DNA from 3 places in the Butyricimonas paravirosa genome. Region 2 is predicted to be linked to each of the others. Evidence: riboswitches for the same ligand, from Rfam matches in the RefSeq annotation. Region 2 holds a riboswitch; each other region holds the start of a gene.
The links. Region 2 has a riboswitch for cobalamin ahead of F1644_RS15130 (TonB-dependent receptor). Riboswitches for the same ligand answer to the same signal wherever they lie in the genome.
Positions count from the first base shown of each region.

Region 1: another riboswitch for cobalamin. It lies ahead of F1644_RS14395 (putative transporter); the one in region 2 lies ahead of F1644_RS15130 (TonB-dependent receptor).
Region 3: another riboswitch for cobalamin. It lies ahead of F1644_RS14480 (4-hydroxyphenylacetate 3-hydroxylase family protein); the one in region 2 lies ahead of F1644_RS15130 (TonB-dependent receptor).

Region 1 is NZ_CP043839.1:3,543,994-3,550,892, forward strand. Features, by position in the region: gene F1644_RS14385 (PKD-like domain-containing protein) at 1-463, shown strand, start outside; gene F1644_RS14390 (threonine/serine exporter family protein) at 548-1,891, opposite strand; gene F1644_RS14395 (putative transporter) at 1,944-3,626, opposite strand; cobalamin riboswitch at 3,726-3,929, opposite strand; cobalamin riboswitch at 4,101-4,299, shown strand; gene F1644_RS14400 (DUF5074 domain-containing protein) at 4,390-5,544, shown strand; gene F1644_RS14405 (TonB-dependent receptor plug domain-containing protein) at 5,555-6,899, shown strand, end outside.
Region 2 is NZ_CP043839.1:3,711,132-3,718,030, reverse strand. Features, by position in the region: gene F1644_RS15140 (C1 family peptidase) at 46-1,263, opposite strand; gene F1644_RS15135 (TonB-dependent receptor) at 1,654-4,011, opposite strand; cobalamin riboswitch at 4,118-4,304, opposite strand; cobalamin riboswitch at 4,500-4,709, shown strand; gene F1644_RS15130 (TonB-dependent receptor) at 4,763-6,899, shown strand, end outside.
Region 3 is NZ_CP043839.1:3,563,645-3,570,543, forward strand. Features, by position in the region: gene F1644_RS14460 (aldehyde dehydrogenase family protein) at 1-1,017, opposite strand, end outside; gene F1644_RS14465 (4-hydroxybutyrate dehydrogenase) at 1,025-2,140, opposite strand; gene F1644_RS14470 (acetyl-CoA hydrolase/transferase family protein) at 2,153-3,463, opposite strand; gene F1644_RS14475 (NifU family protein) at 3,463-3,792, opposite strand; gene F1644_RS14480 (4-hydroxyphenylacetate 3-hydroxylase family protein) at 3,770-5,233, opposite strand; cobalamin riboswitch at 5,589-5,792, opposite strand; gene F1644_RS14485 (RNA polymerase sigma-70 factor) at 6,257-6,841, shown strand.

The DNA of each region.
Region 1 (6,899 bases), 170 kb from region 2:
CGAGACGTATGCCGTGACTTATTACCGTCCGGCAGGAGTGGGCATGAATGTCGGTTGGTCGGACAATTGCGGAAACACGGGTGTGATAGATTATTTGGCAGAATATCACTCTCAAAATAGTTATTATCCGGCATGGGTAACGGAAGATAGCTATACTCTCCGAGGAGTGTGTTTGAAGGCTCGTAATCGTTTTAATGGCTCTATCTGGGTGAATGAAAATTATGATTGGGGGTATGCGGATAATATGGGTAGTGACCGATTGTCGACTTCTGTTAATCCGGATGCAGAACCGGTAAACGTGTATTTCAAGATCAGTAATGCTGTTTATGCGAACGGGGAGGCTACTGATCTGAAGTATATCGATTTTGTTAAGATTCAAACAGGGGTGAATGCTAAAAGTGGAATTATCGGAGAGGTTTCAACGGAGGTATTTTCTGTAACTGATAAAAATGTAAATAATTAGAAGGGTTCGTTGCTTTCAGGTTTGAGGTTGTCTCTATGACGGGGACAACCTCATTCTATTTATATTTCTTGTGTTTTTATATGGTTAGGATGCACGTAGAGGTTTATTTTTAATTCCGTTGTTATTTCGGCGAGCCACAATGTTCGGGATAGCTACTCCTAGTGAAATACAGAGAATGATGAGGGCTGAATCGACTGCGTTAGAGAAAGCATTGGTAACTTCTCCGATTACCCCATGAAGTTCGATAAAGCCTAATAACGAGCGATACATTAATACTCCCGGAATCATGGGAATGACAGAGGGAATGGTTAGCACGTGGTTGGGAACATGGAACCAATGTGTGGCTTTTACGGCAATAAGGCTGACAGTGAAACTCCCCATGAATGAACCGATAACCGGTCCGTAGCCTAGTTCTAAGTTTACGAAATTACGCGTGCATACCGCAATAATTCCACCTGTGGCAACGATCCACGACAGGCGTTTGGGTACGTTGAATATCATTGAAAAACCCATTGCCGCAATGGCTGCCGCAAAGGCATACACGAGATAGGAATCGTGGGAAACGATGCTTAATTCATTGATTTTTTGATTTATGTTGAGATCGTTCACGATTAATATTCGCATGGCAAACGCAATGCCGAAAGTCATGGCTCCGATCATCATGATCGTGTTGGCTGCGCGGGTGATGCCGACGAGCAGGTGATTGTCGATCATATCATCCACAAAATTAATCAGCGGAACGCCGGGAACAATGAATAAGGCACAAGCCAATAGCGGATGATAAGGGGTAGAGGATAGGCCGGAGAAAGAGGAGGCGTATGCCAAGCAAGTGGAGACAAATGCTGCAATACCGATACTCATGTAAACATTGATACCGGTCTTGACGCAGTATGCCCGAGTTCGGAAACCTATGAAAGCACAAATGGAGGCGAACAGGAAAGCGATCCAGTCGGAGCCGAATAGTTTGCAAAATCCTCCACAGGCAAATCCGGCACCGATAGCTACTAGGTAAGGAGTGTAATTTCGGGGGGTATGAATGATCTTTTCCAATTCTTTTTCATAGTCGTCTAAAGAATAGTTTTCTTCTGTAGCTTTGAATGATAACTTACTGATTTGTGAGATCATGGTCATGTTGATGGCGTGATTTTCACATTTTTGAAACTTGGAAAATGAATGTTGTTCATCACTTACGTTAACCATGATCATGGTCCAACGAATGTCAATATGCAATTTCTCTTCCGGAATGTTCATAAAAGCGGCAACACGTTTCATGTTTCGTTCAATACGATTGGTGTCTGCTGCACTTTCCATTAATAGTTTACCTGTACGGAGTAAAAGATCCAGTTTACGCCGTAAAAGAAGTACATCCCATACTTCTGGATTTATTTCGTCGGTGGAATGATAAGTATTGATGTTTAAATTTTCCATATTGGGGTACGAGCTTTCGAATAATATCTAATGTGTTATCGGTTTAAATGTTTTATCCTAAAGCGAGAATGAGTAATTGAGCTGAAAGTACCCGGAGGAACATGGCCAGCGGGTAGACCGTGGCGTAGCCTACTGCCGGGGCATCACATGAGGTTTGTTCGTTGGAATAGGCGAGGGCGGGAGGGTTGGTGTTGGCTCCCGATAGAATACCGATCAGCGTGTAGTAATTTAGCTTGCAACCGTAGCGTCCAATCAGTCCTGTCACGAGTAATGGGAAGATGGTGATGATAGCCCCGTAGCCGATCCAAACGTAGCCACCCTCGTTCACGATGGTTTCGATGAATCCTTTTCCGGCTCCCAGTCCCACGCAGGCAAGGAAGAGAGCAATGCCGATTTCCCGGACCATCAGGTTCGCGCTCATGGTGGTGTAGGTGATTAATTTATAGTGCGGGCCGAAACGACTGATGAGGATGGACACGATGAGTGGGCCGCCTGCTAGCCCCAGTTTTAGCGGTTGTGGGATGCCGGGGAGCATGAAAGGAATACTTCCTAGCACGCATCCCAAGGCGATACCAATGAATATGGGGATGAGGTTGGGATGATTCAGACGTTTCAACGAGTTGCCGAGTACTTTTTCTGCGTGACTTACCGCCAGTTCACTTCCGACTACCGTGACACGGTCACCCATTTGCAGTTGCAGGTTCGGGGCCGCCACGAGATCCACGCCAGAACGATTTATCCGGGTAATACTAGCTCCGAAGTTCCGGCGGATTCGGAGTTGCGATAACGTTTTCCCGTTTAATTCGGGTTTTGTGATGAGGATACGACGGGAGACGAGGTTCGTGTCTTCGTTTTCCCACTTCATGTCGATTTGTTTACCAAAAAACACAGTGATGGCTTCTATATCTTTCGGGTTGGAGATCACGAGTATTTGATCCCCGATGTGAAGTATGGTTTCCGAGTTAACTAGTTCCTGTTTTTCACCTTGATGGCGTATACGAGAGATGACGAATTTGCGGTTTACAAGAGGCTGGATGTCCTTGATAGCTTTGTTGTCGATTGCCTTATTGACGATTTCCAGTGAGACGGGACGTACGGTTAATTCTTGTAAATGTCCCAGTCCTTTTTCCGCTTCAGTTTCTTCCGTGGTCGTGTTGATTTTCAGGATATATTTCAAACTCTGTAGTGCCAGAATTGTACCGATTACCCCTAACGGGTAAGCCACGGCGTAGCCCATCGCAATTTCCGGGGCATCAATGCCGTTCAGGTCACTGTTAGCCTGCTGTGCGGCTCCTAGGCCGGGAGTGTTGGTGACAGCCCCGGAAAGGATGCCCACCATAGTCGTGATGGGGGTGTCTGTCACGAGGTAGAGGACAATAGCAACCACAACGCTCAGTGAAACGGAAGTTATGGCCAGCATGTTCAGCGTGAATCCGCCTTTTTTGAACGCAGAGAAAAAGCCGGGACCTACTTGAAGACCGATGGAATAAACGAATAGGATTAGCCCGAATTCTTTCAGGAAATGAAGTAGATGCTCGTTCAGGCTTAAATTGAAATGCCCGAAAACGATTCCAACGAAAAGAATCCACGTGACGCCAAGTGAGATTCCGGCAATTTTTATCTTGCCCAGCATGATGCCGAAAGCGATTACTAACGATAAGATAAGCACGGAGTGCGCAACTCCACCGCCCCAGAGATCGGGGCTTCCCTCGAAAAGATCTTTTAATAGTTCCATAAATAAATTGGCAGCGTTGGATTACGAAAGCAATACACCTGCACTAAATTATAATTGTATGTTTGTTTTTCGTACTGTTTCTCTAATCCCTCGAGTAAAAACAGCCTTTAATGAATGGCAGGTCTTCTGACTGGCTCCCGTCCCGATTCCTTCCCGATTTCTTATAAATCAGTGGAAAAAGTATGTACCAAGACGTTGAATGGAGTTTTACAGCAGCGAGGACTGTCCGGGATTCTCACCCGATTCCCTTTTCATCCGGTTTGATGTTTCGATCATCCGGAACCAATTCGGTGCAAAGGTAATGGATTTATTGAAAATTTTGTTTCATTTTCTCAATATTTCGAATGACTTACCTATAAATCATGATGTCTGTGTAGATATTTAGTTCATGTGTTGTTCGTTTGTGAATAATAAATATTGTGAATAATCCGTATGATAGTTTCTTTATCAAAATAATATTCGTTTTTTTCTATATTTTCGCGACGATTTTGGTATTACATTCTGTTTCAGATATGTGATAAAAGGGAATCAGGTGTGAATCCTGAACAGACCCGCTGCTGTGTACCTCATTAAAGTCCGAGGACAATGACTCTCTCCACTGTTTCAATTTGAAATGGGAAGGACGTCCTAGGATGGGGTAAGTCAGAAGACCTGCCAATCAATCATATTGTTTAACGTTCAAGGGAAGGAAGAACGTGGACACCGATAGTTTAATAATTGTCGACTGGATACGCCAAATCTTTTTTTGATTAAAAGGGGATTTATGTTTGCGAAGAGGTTATTTTATATTGTTACTATTATATGGATAGGTATAGCGTTTACATCGTGTGATAAGCCGGGAGTACCTTATCCTGGAGGAATAATAGGAGGTGGGGATATTGAAGCTCTTGTATTGAATGAGGGAAAACTTAACACGAATACCGGAACGATTTCGGTGATTTATAAGGACGGTCGTGTTGTGGCAGATGTTTTTCAAGATGTAAATCACCGTCCTATGGGAGACGTGGCGCAATCTATCACGTTGGTAAATGGGAAGTATTTCGTGGCGATGAATAATTCAAAAAAGATAGAGATTGTTGATCCGGTAACTTTTAAATCCGTGGGAACAATTCTTTACACGCAGGCGGGGTATCCTCGGCAAGTGGTGCCAATTTCTTCCACGGAGGCAATTGTGTCCGATCTTGACCGACAATTAGTACGTATCCGGACGGTTGAACCTTACGGGAAACCATTGGAATATATTTCTATCCCTCGGGCCGTAGAGTATCTGACTGTGGTGGAAAATAAAGTGTTTGGAATAACTCAGGGTGGTTTATATGTATTTGATGCTGATAATATAAAGAAGGAACAAGCTCGAGTTGTTAAGGATGTATATAATGAGGAGGATACGAAAACTTGTCAGTTACTTGTGGATAAGGAGGGGATGATTTGGGGATTGATGAACGAGCAGGAAGGTGGACAGGTAACAGGTGTTACGTTGAAATGTGTGGATCCCAAGCGGGAGAAGGTGGTGAAATCGTACACGTTATCTTTCGGGGATTCGAATTCACAGACTCCAGGCGAGATTATCGGTTATATTAATTATAACCGTACGGATATTGATCCCACGGGTACTTGGATTTATTTCAGCGTGAAAACTCGTTTGGCTGAAGAAAATAAGGAGGGAGTGAAGGAACAGCAAAGCGTGTACCGGATGAACGTGGAAACGGGAGAATTCAGTCATTATTATGACTTGCTGGAAGTGGGAATGATGTATGGTTTCGCAGTCAGTCCGGAGGGAGATATTTACTTGTGTGATTGTTTGGATTACACGGCGCAAAGAGGTTATGTCCGACATTATTTGAAAGATGGGACGAAGATTAGTCATAAGGTTGGGATTTATCCCGGTCAGGTTTATTTTCCGGGAAATCAACGTTAAAGAGTAAATGATGTTTAAAAGGATAGCAATAGGATGGTGTGTTTGTTTCATCTTGTGTGGAATGGGGGCGGAGGCACAGAAGAAAGATCCCGTGGCGATGTATGGTGTGATAGATACGGTACAGGTAGTCAGTCAGCGTGTTCGTCATGCTAACGAGGCAAATGCGGGGGCAAAAGTAAGCCGTATAGACCCGGAGATTATGCGGGCAAATAAAACCCGTTCGTTGGCGGAGTTATTAACGGACTACACGGCTATTTATATCAAAAGTTTGGGAATGGGAGCCTTGTCAACGGCATCTTTCCGGGGTGCCAGTCCTTCACAGACCCGGGTGAATTGGAACGGGATTAATATTACCCCACCGATGTCGGGAACGTTTGATTTTTCACAGATACCGGTATTCTTCACGGATAATGTTAGCCTGTATTACGGGAGTAGTCATGTGAAGAACGGGACCGGGTCTATCGGGGGGAGCGTGAACTTATTTACAGATCCAGATTGGAACACTGGTGTTAGTGGAAAGGTCTTAGGAGAATATGGTTCTTACGGGACTTACACTACGGGGGCTCAGGTAAATACTGGTGGACAGAAGTCAAGTTTTAAGACTCGGTTGTATTATCAACATTCTGATAACAATTATACTTATTTGAATAAAATCTTGACGAACGAGCCTTTCCGAGAGAAACGGCAGGATGCTGATTATACGCAATGGGCGGCAATGCAGGAGGGGTATTTTCGTTTGTCTCCTTATACCCGGTTGACAGCGGTTGCTTGGTATCAGGAAGGGAAACGGATGTTACCACCCGCACTTGGAGTGGTGAACCAGTCACACGAGCAACAAAGAGAAGTGAATGTGCGGGCGTACACGGGATTGGATTTTACGAAAGGGTTGCATGCTTTACGGGTAAAAGCGGCATGGCTTTATTATCGACAGGAGTATGATAAATGGTATGCCGGAGGATTATTCGATCCCGAAGGAAATAAGAATCAATCGCACACGTGGCAAGGGATTGCCGATTATACGTTTACCCCGAGAGAGAATCTTGTACTGGGGACGAGCTTGACTTATTCGCATGATTTGATTCGGGTGAGTAGTTATATAGATGTCGATTCTTCGAAGTATACATTAGGAGACGTGGATTATGATATTCCGGAGGTGGAACCACCGTTCCGGCATAACCGTGACGTGTTCTCCTGGCAGGCTTCGGCATTATGGACTCCTATGGCGTGGATGATGTTGAATGGGCAGTATATGTTTGAACAGAATGATAGTCGGGGGGTATCTACATGGTCTGCCGGTATGGTGTTTAATTTGTGGGAGAAGGAGTTGCAGGTGAAAGGAAATGTGGCTTATAATT
Region 2 (6,899 bases):
CCTCGTGCGGCTGGAATCTAAAATCTAAAATCATTAAATCTAAAATTAATTGATTCCCAATTTCTTCCTTATCGCCTTCGGGATAGCGTTTTTGTGAACCATAATATCCATTGTCTTCAAAGCCATATAAGGATAAGATGCGTAGAAATACCCTCCGAATTTGTTATACTTATTCCAAGAATTCTTCACGATGAAATAAGGAGTTCCGTTCTGATCTTTTGCTTTACCAATGATATGCATTCCGTGATCGTCCGTTGTCAGGTAACGATCGAACTCTTCCTGTCTCATCTCCTGCGTGATCGTCTTTTCGGGAGCCGGACCTTGCTTGAAAGCATCCATCATCTGTTGTCCCTTCGGCAACTTTTCCCATTTAGCAATTTCCGCACCGCTCATCTCCTTCGTGTCCGTTGCGGGAATCACGGCAACCCCTGCATCCTTCGTGGCAAATCCTTTCTCGCTCACGTCAGCACCCCAGACGAAAGTATAACCGTTATCAATAGCATAATCCATCACTTGCATCAACTCTTCCAACGGAAGATTATAAGCCTTATCCCAAGACCAGTTATCCTCAACCTCAATAGCGAACTCCGTGTAGAAAGGATGGTGCGTGAAAGAGGTTAAATTCACATAGTCATCCATGTTTAAGCCAACCACCTCTTTAGCGAAAGTCTGCGGTGTATATTCTTTTCCTTGATATTCAAACTTCTCCGGCTCCGGTCCGAGATAAGTATCCAGAATAGCATCGAATCCCCGTTTCCACGCCGTACTCAACCGCTTGTTGTTATTTTCCACTACCGCTTGCACGTAAGCTTTCAAAACAGCATCAATCTCTCCGAAAACATGACTCGGTTCCCCGTAATTCAATCCTTGATACACCTCAAGAGGCACAATCCCATATTTCTTCGCCATATTCGTCACATCCGAAGAGGCTCCTCCCACCGCAAAATTCAACACCCCGTGCAAGCGAACATATTTATCCGCCTTATCCGAATAAGCGTGTTTCACGAAATACATGGCCGACAAATTCACTGAATCTTTCCCCATTCGCATCATTTCCGACTCTAGGAAAGAGGACGTTGACCATGACCAACAAGTCCCGGCACGATACTGATCCTTCACGGACGTAGCGGGCAATCTCTTGATATCAGTAAACTGGTAGTCTACAGGCTTTGTCGTGTCCTGTACAGTCGTATTCTGCTGCGCATAGGCCATCATGTACCCTCCGAAAACGAGGGCGAATAAAATAAATGCTGTTCTCTTCATATCTTTTATATTGATTGTGATTTAATTGTCTGCCTGCAAAAGTATAAAAAGAACCGCAAAACAAGCTGACAAGCTGAATATATTTACGTTAGCCAATAACAAAAAGAGAACTGCCTGAACAGTTCTCTCTATTACAAAATAAACTTCTCCGACCTTCGGCCACCTCCTCTATAAACAGAGGAGGAGCTGGTGATTCTTCCCAAAAACAGGGAGTATTTCAGCTCTCCCTCTGTTTATAGAGGGAAATCGGCGAGTAAGCGAGAACAGACTGAGAGTTTACTCGTTGTCTGTCGAGCGAGAGCCGATTCGAGACTGCTTACAGGCTCAATACCCCAAAGGGGGAGGGAGTTTGACATCCTCCTTGACTTCTTTCAAATTCCCTTTCTTTAATTAAAAAGTATAGGAAACCGATGCCTGATAATTCCGGGGTTTCGCCATGATCGTGGTTCTCTCGAAATATTCCTTGTCAAACAAGTTGTTAATGTTCAATGCCAGTGTTACGTGATTCTTGATCGTGTAGAAAATACCCGCATCCATCAACCACAAGGCCGGATCGTACAACCGGTTATCTATATTCCGGAACACCTTATCCTTGAAATTCCCACTTAAATGGAATGACAAATTCTTTAGCACCCCGCGTGGTATCGTGTAATCGGCATAAGCGTAGAATGTCGTACGAGGCACACCCGTGGCACGAACATTTTTATTCTGTTCCTTATATTTAGAGAAACGTCCGCTCTCGGCAATTTCCCGCAAACGATAGTCCGACCAACCGAGACCTCCCGTAACTTGTAAAGTCGGTAACGGACGAACAACCACCTCAATGTCAAAACCTCGCGAGTCGGCTCTTCCGACTTGTCCCCGAATACTCTTCTCGGTAGCAACACCATCCACCAACACCGTCGTGTCACCCAGACTCTTCACGATATTATACTTACGAATATAAAATACACTCGCGTTAATATCCACCATCTCGTTCAAGGTGTAACGTACACCGACTTCCGTGGAATACCCTTTTTCCGGCTTGAACACTTCGCCCCCATCCTCATCAGGATTGAACTCGTTACCCTTGCGGTCCAAATACATCACGGTAGGACTATATGTTGTAGTTACAGGATTGAAATAAGAAGAAATAGAACCGTAGAATGACAATTCAGGCATGGGAAAATACACGACACCCACCCGATACGTGAATGCCGAGGTCTCCACCTCTTTCCATTCTTTCCTGTTCTTCGTTTCATATTTCTGTTTCCCGTCATCAATCGTAGCACTTGATGTTTTCCGGCTATACAAATCCACACGCCCGGATGCCATCATTTTCCATTTATCATTGAATTCGATCACGTCATGCAAATAAATTCCATGCGTTCTCTCCGTGCGCAGAGAAACGGCTGAAACTTTCGTGTCCCACCATCCCTGCACGATATGCGGGTCCCGCACAGGCAAAAGTGCATCCAAACCGGGCCCCCACAAATCGTCATCTCCATAACCGTTATACTGGGCGAAATCAAAACAATTGTACGTCCATCCCAACGTGTAGTTATGCAACACGGAACCTGTCTCGAACTTCCCGGTCAACTCGATCGTATTATTCACGTTTTTGTGGTCCGGGTTAAAATTCAACGGATTCTGACGGGCAGCATTTCCTCGTTGAACCGTATCCAAGTCAACATACACCTTCTCGTCTTCTGACTTATAATAATACCATTTATATATCGGATCCTTAGAGGTACGATAAGAAAGCCCCTCAATACAATGATAATCCAAATCACTGTGGAAATAGGAAAAACGTTCTTTCAACTTCATCCAATCCGTGATCTGGTAAACGTATGACACAGACATATCCCATACTTTCCGTTTCATGTAATTATTGGCAAAGTCATTATAAACCTCGCGGTAATCCGCCTCCGGGTGGCGATCCCCCTTCAGCGCGTACGGTTTGTCTCCGTCCACGTAGAACATATCACCGGGCATAACGGGTGCAGCCCCGATCTCGGTCGTGTAATCATCATCGGCATAGCTACCGGTCACATCAATACGTCCCCACTTTCCCAAATCAGCACCCAAAACACCATACACGGAAAAACGATTTGCATTCACCTCACGCCATCCGTCTCCCGTTGAATAATTGATATTGGCACGATATTCGAGAGGTCCCACAAGTTTTCCCCCGAAACCAAGAGTAGCCCGTCTCTCATCCCAGCTACCATAACTGATACGAGCGTTGGCCGAAAAATCGGGAGACGCTTTCTTGCGCACGATATTCAACACTCCGCCCATAGCCGAATGTCCGGCCAAAATAGCGGCGGGTCCTTTCAACAATTCGATCGACTCCACGGCAGCCAAATCCCCGTAAGGCACGTTATTATTCAACGTCCGCTCATCGCGAATCCCGTCAATCATAACAACCGCACTCCCCTGTCCGCGAATAGAAAACTGTTGGAACTGCCCGTATTGCTTGTCTTTCGCTACAATTCCCGGCAAAAACTTAACGGCATCCATCAGATCAACAATTCCCTTCCGGTCAAGCATCTGGCTAGACAACTTGCTCACCGTTATCGGAACGAAACGTAAAGGCACATCCAATCCCAACAAATCAATCCTCTTCTTTTTCTGCATCACATCCACCTGATCGATACGGAATAAAGAGTCCGTGATACTCTTTTTCTTTCGCTTATCGTTCTCTTGAGCGAAAAGCGAACCGACGCACACAAACAGCAACAATGCTAATACAACAACTTTTTTCATACAACTATATATTAATAATGAATAAGCATTATTAACATAGTCTTTTGGGCAACATGAGTTTAAGGTAAAATCCATCTTTTTCCCTCTCGCTTTTTTTCCCGAAAGCTATGGTTTATCTAGTTCGGCAGGTCTTCTGACTTGTTCCGGATTTTGTTGCCTTCCCAGTTTATAACCAGTGACATTTGAAGTACAAAACCCCTTGTACAGGAACTTACAGCTGCGGGTACAGTCCCGGATTCACACCGGATTCCCTATTAAGCATCACCTCCATGACCGAAGGCTCCGCACCAAAACATGGCGCGAATGTAATATATTTTTTTATATTATACTTTTTCAACATGATTTTTTTATTTCCATAATTCAATCATCATAACAAACTGACAACCAATCCCTATAATAAAAACTCCAACAATGTCCCTAACGAATCTCTATACCTTCTCCCGGTATCATTTTTCTCATCCAACCGTAACCTTTTGTCAAAAAATATATACATTTGTGCCGTCTTAGGTGATGTGTTAATGCTCAATTAACATACAAGAGGGAAACCGGTTAGAATCCGGTACAGTGCCCGCTACTGTGATGCCCGTTTCTCCCTAACGAGGAGATTCAAAGAAAGGTTCTTACACCACTGTTCGTAAGGACGGGAAGGTATCTTTCTTAGGCGTAGTCAGGAGACCTGCCGAGACAAACACAGGTAATAGCGTATTCTCGGGGCCAGGAATACTATTATAAACTTTAAAACTTAACCCGAATGAAAAGAATTGTAGTACTGACTACATTATTCATGCTGACTTTGGCAAGCGTCTCGCTAGGGCAGATCACGTTGAGAGGGAAAGTGATCGATGCAAAAAGCGGGAAAGCACTTATCGGGGCCAATGTACGATTAGTCGGAACAAGCATCGGAATCGCCACGAACAACAAGGGCGAATTCATCCTCGAAAAAGTCCCCGACGGTACCTACACGCTCCGGGCCAGTTACCCCGGTTACGAAGTCAGTTCCATAAAAGTCAGTAGTAGCAAAAGTGACATTCTGTTCCAACTGAAAACATCACTGATCAACCTCGATCAAGTCGTTGTTTCGGGAACGGGAACTCACCGAAAATTAAAGGACTCGCCAGTCCCCGTCGAGGTCATGACAGCCTCGGACATCAAAAAAGGCGGAATCTCCACCATCGAGGATGCCCTCGTGATGCTAAATCCCTCGTTTAGTTTCCGACCAACGGCTATGAGTACAAACATGACCCTTAACGGAATGAAAGGAGATTATATCCTCGTTCTCGTGAACGGGAAGAAAATGACCGGAGACATTTCCGGTTACGTTGACCTCTCCCGAATCGACATGGGTAGGGTAAAACGAATCGAAGTCCTTAAAGGTGCAGCCTCCTCCCTCTACGGATCGGACGCTATCGCGGGAGTGATCAACATTATCACAGATCAGCCACATGACGCCCTGAACATCGTGTCCACGACCCGATTAGGAGGCAAGGGCAGTTTTATCGAGAACGTCAACGCAGACATCAACGCTGGCAAATTCTCGTCCTCAACCTCTTATCAAAGGCGCCAATCTGACGGCTGGCAACTCAGTAATATCACAGAAGATAGTGTACCTACCCGTCGCAAAGTGTCTGATAAATTTCACTCGGACATCGTGAACCAACGTTTTGCCTTCGATCCATCAAAAAATCTGAACTTGTACGTGGAAGGAAGTTACTTTACCAAAGAACTCGACCGTCCCGTGAACAAGGATGCTAAAGACCCTTCCGGATTCGACTATGATATGTCATACGAGAACTACGCTGTGGGATTGGGGGGAAAATATCTGTTCGGTAATTCCGCTTATATTAGCTTGGATGTCAACGCCAACAACTACGAGTACTACAAAGTATACACCCGTGCCATCGAGTCCAAGGGCGACACGACCACCCACGTCGGAGATGAAATCCTGACCAAACGTCAACGCTACTTATCTACCAACCTAAAAGGAGTATTCAAGATCGGTAAGTACAACAAAATTTCCATTGGAACCGAGTACATCAAGGACTACTTAAAGAATCCCACCGATCTGGTGGAGAGTAAAGATGTCTATACGCTGGCTCTTTATGCACAAGACGAGATTCGTCTTTTCAAAAAACTCCAATTAGTACCCGGTTTCCGTTACATCTACCACGAGGCATTCAAGAATCAGTTTACGCCCAAACTTTCAGCCATGTACAGCCTAGGAAATTTCAACTTCAGGCTCTCTTACGCGGCCGGATTCAAGGCTCCCTTGTTGACGGACCTCTATTATTATAAGGAATCTGCCAAGAAAGGAAAATTAACCGTCGTTATCGGGAACCCCGATCTGAAACCGGAGAAATCGAATTACTACGCTTTCAACACGGAATATGCGGGAAAGTACTGTAACATCTCCGTAAACGGGTATATCAATGACCTCCGTAACGTTATAGAGTCAAAGAAATTACCCCTAACACCGGAAGACGAAGCCAACAAGGTCACTTCCCGAGAAACTTACGAGAATCTGGACAAAGCCCGGACACAAGGAGTTGATATTTCCGTTAACAGCTACCTCGGTGCGGGATTTTCTCTAGGTGGTGGATATAGCTACGTGGATGCCCGGGATAGGAAAACCAAAATTCGTTTGGAAGAAAGCATCCGTCACTCGGCAACCGTCAAGGCGAATTACATGCACGAATGGACAAACTATCGTCTTAACGTGAACCTAAACGGACGAATTCAAGGCAAAAAATTCGTGAAAGTCCAAGAGATTGACGCACCCAAGTACCAAATCTGGAATCTGACAACGAACCACTCTTTCTCTCCCGTGGGTATGTTCCTTTTCGAAATCAACGCGGGAATCGAGAACCTGTTCGACTATTCCCAGAACCTGC
Region 3 (6,899 bases), 150 kb from region 2:
ATAAGCGAATGCAGCCATGACGGGACACATTTTTTCTTTGCAGATGAGGTCGTCACGTCCTATTCCGTGAGCTTCTACCACGAGGACTCGGGTGTTACCCGGTACGAAGATGCCGGCTTTGCTTGCGATTGTCTGAACGGATTGTCCGACAATATCCCTGCAAATATGCCCGTCTTCAAAAAGTGCATTAACTACTTTGTCCCGATCTTCTTCGGACACGATGTATGCCCCATGACGGCGGAAAGCGTCCATGACTTCCTGTTTGTCATCTTTGTGATAAATGAAACTCTGTTCCCCGGAACAGATGATACCGTTGTCAAAGGAGCGACCGGTGATGACTTTTTCTGCCGCTACATCGAAATCAATAAATCGATCTAGGATTACCTGTACGTTACCTGCGCCGACACCGAAAGAGGGTTTGCCCGATGAGTAAGCTGATTTTACCATGGGCATTCCTCCCGTGGCAACCACGACATCACAAGCTTCCATAAGTTCGCAAGTCTTTTCGATCGTGGGTTCCTCGATCACCTGAACTAGACCTTCCGGAACTTCAAACGGAGCAATAGCCTCGATAATGAGTTTCACGGCTGCGCTAGAACATTGTTTTGCTTTCGGGTGAGGGGCTATGATGATAGCATTCTTTGTTTTTAATGCAAAGATAATTTTAGACATCGGGGTAACTACGGGATTTGTCATCGGAGTAATTCCGGCTACCACGCCAATAGGTTTGGCTATTTCGATAAGATTCGTTCTCTCGTCAATACTTAGGATCCCCATGGATTTTTTCCCTTTCAGGTTGTACCATACTCCCTTGGATTTATTCCTGTTTTTGGCTACTTTGTCTTCGTAAACACCCATTTGGGTTTCATCAATCGTAAGTCGTGCCAGTTCTTCTGCATGGTCAAAAATTGTGCGGGCGGCAGCTTTAATGACTTGATCGACTCTTTCTTGGTCGAATCGTTCATCATAAATAACTTGAGCTTTGCGGGCTCTTTCTACCATTTCTTTTATTTCCATGATATTTTTAATATAGGGTTGAATAGATTTCTTTTATTTCTTCTCTTGTTAATTCCACGTGGTTGTTAGCCAGCAGGCGTTGTTGTGTTTGAAGTACGTTGTCGGTGAACCCATCAATTTCTTCGGGTTTCATACCATAGGTGTGGAGTGGGTTTTTGGATAACAATTTACCCAATAGGTAATCGAGTTCTTCATACACGTGTTCCGTGTCGGTTCCCAGGAGGTGTGCGAGTAGCGCGTTAACTTCCGTGATGTTCCCAAAAGGTTTTTTCTTGTAATAGAACTTGAATACTTCTGTGAAGAACTGGTAATTAGCTTCCCCGTGGGGTACGTGATAGTTTCCCCCGAGCGGGTAAGATAGTGCGTGTACGGCACCCACCCCGGTGTTTCCGAATGCAATACCGGCATAATTGCTGGCAATCAGCATTTCTCTCAGGCGCTCTAGGCGATATTCCGGTCCTTGTGCGGCAATGTGTTTGAAAACGTCAATGATGCTTTCAATGGCTGCTCGACAGAATATCTGGGTGTAGGGATTTGATTTCGGGGAAACGTATGATTCTACGGCATGGATGAGGGCATCGATGGAACTGCACACGAAAAACTTGTAGGGAAGTCCCCGTATCAATTCCGGGATTAACACGGCATCATCTGCTAGTAGGGCGTCGTCGGCCAAACCCATTTTCGTGTGGCGGGATTTAATCTCGGCGATCGAAATATTGGTTACTTCGCTACCGGTGCCGCAGGTAGTGGGGAGGATCACCAATTGACGGGCTTTTTCAATGGGTATTTTGCGTTCGAAAGCATCCGTTGCATTAACGATGCCACGCAGAGTAAATAGTTTAGAGATGTCAATGACGGTTCCTCCCCCTGCGGCTATCACACGGGTATAATTTTCTAGTTGAATGTCCGCGAGAATATGGTTGATCATCTCGTCGGACGGCTCTCCCATTCCGTATTGTTCTTGCATGATGAAACGACAAGGAAGGTTAAGACCACGCATGTATGGATTGTATAGGAATTCGTTCGTGATGATTAAATCTTCTTTCGTGAGATTGAATTCTTTGGCAAAGTCTGCAAAAGAGTCGAATTCACTTAAACGGGTTTTTAATTTGAATAATTGCATGATTATTTCATTTTATATTGTTTTTAGTGCTAACGGGAAACGACGAAAGAATTCTTCCGTGAGCGATTCTCTGAAATCGGGATGAGCTATCCGGATTAGGTTCTCGGCTCGTTGGCGTAAAGTTTTTCCTTTGAGGTGAGCGATTCCGTACTCCGTGACAATATAATCCACCTCGTTTCGTGAGGTCGTGACGGCTGCTCCTGCTGCTAGATACGGTACTATACGGGAAACCTTCCCCCGGGCTGCCGTGGAAGGCATGGCCAGGATGGATTTACCGCCTTCGGAGAGGGCTGCTCCCCGGATGTAATCGACTTGGCCTCCCGTTCCGCTGAATTGTTTCGGGCCGATGGTTTCGGAACAAACTTGTCCGGAAAGATCGATCTCGATACAAGAGTTGATGGATATTAATTGACGATTCTGGCAAATGATGTAAGGATCGTTTACATAGTCCACGGGAAAGAGGGCTACATCGGGATTGTTATCAACAAAATCGTATAGGCGTTGGCTTCCCATGAGGAAGGTGGCAACCAGTTTCCCCGGATGGAGGGTTTTACATTTTCCGTTGATGACTCCTTTTTGGACCAGATCGATTACCCCGTCAGAGAACATTTCCGTGTGAATACCCAGATCTTTTTTGTCTTGCAGGCATTGCAGGACGGCATCGGGGATTGCTCCTATTCCCAGTTGCAGGGTGGAGCCATCCTCGATGAGTTCTGCACAGTACCGACCGATAGCTTGTTCCGTTTCCCCGATTTTAGGCAGGGGTATTTCAAACAAGGGGTTGGAGGTTTCCACGATATAATCCAGTTCGGAAACGTGTATGTGGTTATCACCTCCAACATGAGGCATCCGGTCGTTCACTTCGGCAATCACCATGCGTGCGGCATGAGCCGCGGGTTTAGTGTAGTCGGAAGAAACTCCGAAACTACAATAACCTTCTTCGTCCGGTGTGCTGAGATGAACGATTGCCACGTCAACAGGTAGAGTTCCGTTGCGGAAAAAGTGTGGTAATTCGTGAAAGAAACAAGGAATGAAGTCTGCACGGTCTTCATTCACGGTTTGTCGGGTGTTTCCTCCCACGAAATTGGTGTTGTGCCGGAAGTGGGATAACATTTCCGGTTGAGTATAAGCTCCATCGCCAAGGCATAGCATATGGTATATTTCCACGTTATGGAAATCGTCTTTGTGTGCCACGAGAGCTTTGGTGATTTCCTGAGGAACACCTGCTGCATGGGCAAAGACAACCCGGTCGTTGTTCCGGATGGCCTTGATTGCTTTCTCGGCTGTGGTTAGTTTTTGTGTATAAAGTTCTTTCCAGTTCATCATCTATCTATTTTATTGCGGTTGAGAATCTGACGAGCAAAGTCTAATATACCGGGATCTATTTCGTTCACCAGAGTGACTTTCCCGATCTTGTTTCCCATTTGTTCCGAGAGAATGCGTTGCACGGTCTGTTCAATCGTGATTTGTGCGGCAGGGCATCCCTTGCAGTTGCCGAGTAGAGCAACCCGCACGTCTTTCTCGCGGATTTCCCGAATAACAATATCCCCCCCGTGGTCCTGGAGGAGAGGGCGAATGTGTGTTTTTATGATCTCCTCCAGGTGCTTCCACAGAGTCGTGGGGTCTTGATTATTTCCGGTTCTTACTTTCATCGATCCGGGCAATTTGTTTTGCTAATTCTTTCTTGTTTTCGAGGTTTCCTTGCCGGGCAATCATGATTCGTTGTGCTTGTGGGGAGCCGGCTCCGTGCATGGATTCCGTGCGGTAGCCTACCGCCGCGGTCCCGAGCGTGATGTTCTCGATCAGGCGAAGAATACGCATCCGGTTTTCAGTGTCAGTCCCCGTGGCTCCTTGCAGGTATTTTTTTACATATCCACCGATATACGGGTCTCTTAAATCTTGGGCTGAAGGCATGGTTACCATTAATCCCCCGGCAATATCTTCCGCGAGTCTGGCAATTTCATACGGGAAACGAGTCACGTTCTGTTTGCAGACATTGGCAAGTAGCAAATTGATCTGGTAGTTGCCCGCCAACGTGGGTTCTCCTTCTGCCGAGCAGGCGATTCCGCACGAGTAGAGGGTTTCGTTGAGGTGCATCATTTCGATGAGCTTGTCCTTGATATGGTTGGCTTTAGGTACTCCATTGTAGTCTGCGGCGAGAGCGGCAGCACCGATAAGTACGTCACCTACACCGACTTTACATCCCCCGTAGGATTGTCTGTGATAACCGGCAAAACGCTCTACCATCATGCCTGCAAATTCATATTCTTTACACATGAAAATTCGCTCGTTGGGGACGAATACATCGTCAAATATCACAAGAGCTTCATGTCCACCGAATTGTGAATTTCCCAAGTCGAGATCCGCATCTTTTTCCATTTTGCGGGTATCGCAGGACTGGCGTCCGTAGATCATGAGTACGCCTTCCGCATCAGAAGGCACGGCAAATGAAACAGCGTAGTCTTTATCGGATTCTTTCATGGCTACGGTCGGCATAATCAAGTGTTCGTGGGAATTGACTGCCCCGGTTTGGTGAGCTTTGGCCCCGCGAACGATAATCCCGTCCGGGCGTACTTCCTTGATGCGAAGATATAGGTCCGGATCTTCTTGTTGTGATGGAGAAAGACCCCGGTCTCCTTTCGGATCGGTCATAGCCCCGTCGACAGTGAGATCGTTGTCTTGTACATATTTCAAGTACTCTATGAAACGTTTGTGGTATTCCGTTCCATGAGCTTGGTCAATTTCGTAAGTGGTGGAGTAAATGGCGTTGAAGGCGTCCATTCCAACGCAGCGTTGGAAACAAGCCCCGGTTTTCTGTCCGACTAAACGTTGCATCTTTACCTTGTTGATCAAGTCTTCGGTGCTTTGATGCAGGTGGCAGAAACGATTAACTGTTTTTCCGGTAAGATTGGATTTTGCCGTCATGAGCGTCTTGTACTCATCTTTTTCAGCCAATTCATAAGTCATGGCCACTGAATTCATGGACGGGCGGATCATCGGGTGATCTACAGGGTTGCTGATTAGTTCTCCCATGAAATAGACCTTCAGGTTTAGTTTCCTGAGACTCTCAATGTACTGTTCTTTTGTCATCATGATCTTTGATACTTTATTAGTTGTAATATTTTGAATAAAGAAAAATTGCAGTAAATAAAAGCCGTTTGCTGTCTGTTACAGGGGAGAATTTGAAGGGAAGAAAGTGAGAAGGGAAAGGATACAGAGGATCGAGGCGTATGTTTGCCGTTGAAGGGGTAACATTCGCTGTCTCTCGTTGCCATCATAGAGAAACATTTTCTTTTTCTCGTTGAAAAAGAATTAATTACGTCAGTATAAATATACTCACGCTGTAATGCTCCTTTGTTCATAATGTTCCATCCCGGGGGACGTCAACACAATTTTATTTTTATGAATAACTTCGCACATCTCCTTTACCCCAAATCCCCAGAGTAACGGATTTATATTTTGTCAGGCAGGTCTTCTGACTTGTTCCGGAATTCGCGGCCTTCCCTTTTCTTGTTGAAAAAGTGACCATTAGAATGCGAAAACCTTTTTAAGAACTTACAGCTGAGGGCACAGTCCCGGATTTTCACCGGATTCCCTATTCAATCTTTTCCCTTGCAGGGGGAAGAGATCACCATGACGTCACAAAGGTATATAAATATAATTGTATTCCTACTTTTTTTCTGTAATTTTTTAATGGATATTGAGAGCTTGTTTAAATTTCGCATTGATAAAATAAAAATATTGAGTGTTGGTTGTTCAAGAGACAGGTTATCCAATACAAGATAGTTATCCACCAACAAGTGTTTTACTACTCCCGTGGTACGTTGTTACACTATTGTTTGGTATAGTTTTCTCCGTGCTTTCTCCGTGCTTTCTCCGTGCTTTCTCCGTGTCACTTGCGAGTGATCGCCGGAGGAAATACATTTGAACGTGGCACGAATCGAGCTGGAGGCATATTGGAACACCGAAGGAACATCGAAGGAATATTGGTATGACCTAGAGGTAATCAAGCAACAACGAGATTTTGTTCAACAAAATTTAAATGGGGTCTAAAACAATCTATTGAAAAAAGGAATAAAAGGAGAGATTTTGAAAAAAGTCGTATATTTGTGATGCTTGGATGCAGAATTTTATTTGGTGTCAATGGATGATTTGAATAGTATATTTATCCGTCAAATAAACGAAAAACAGGAAAAAGCTTTTCATGAGTTGTTTCTACGTTTTTTTAATTATCTCGTTGTGTATGCCATGAGGCGAGTGCAGCGACGGGATGTGGCGGAGGATATTGTGCAGGAGGTTTTCGTGAATGTGTGGGAGGGAGATAAGGAGTTTAACTCGTATGTCGGTTTCAGGGCTTTTCTTTATAATGCTGTGGCGAATAGATGCATGGATTATTTAAAACATCAAGTTGTAGAAGACCGATATGCTGCGGCGGTCATGAAAGAGGAGCATGAATGGGATGAGCTGGATATGGCAGAAGAGGAGATGTACCGGGAGTTGCATCTCGTGGTGCAGGAATTGCCGGAGCGAAGTCGTGCGGTGTTTGAATTACACTTGGAAGGGAAGAAGAACGAGGAGATCGCTCAATTGCTTGCTTTATCAGTACTTACCGTGAAATCCTACAAGAAAAATGCCATGCAATATTTAAGAAAGCGCTTGGGTGATGCACATTTTTTGTTATTAGTCGGTAAATTTTTTTAAATCGGATACCCTCTTTTTGTTTTCGTGGTCGTATTAGGAGTAAAATATGATCATAGAT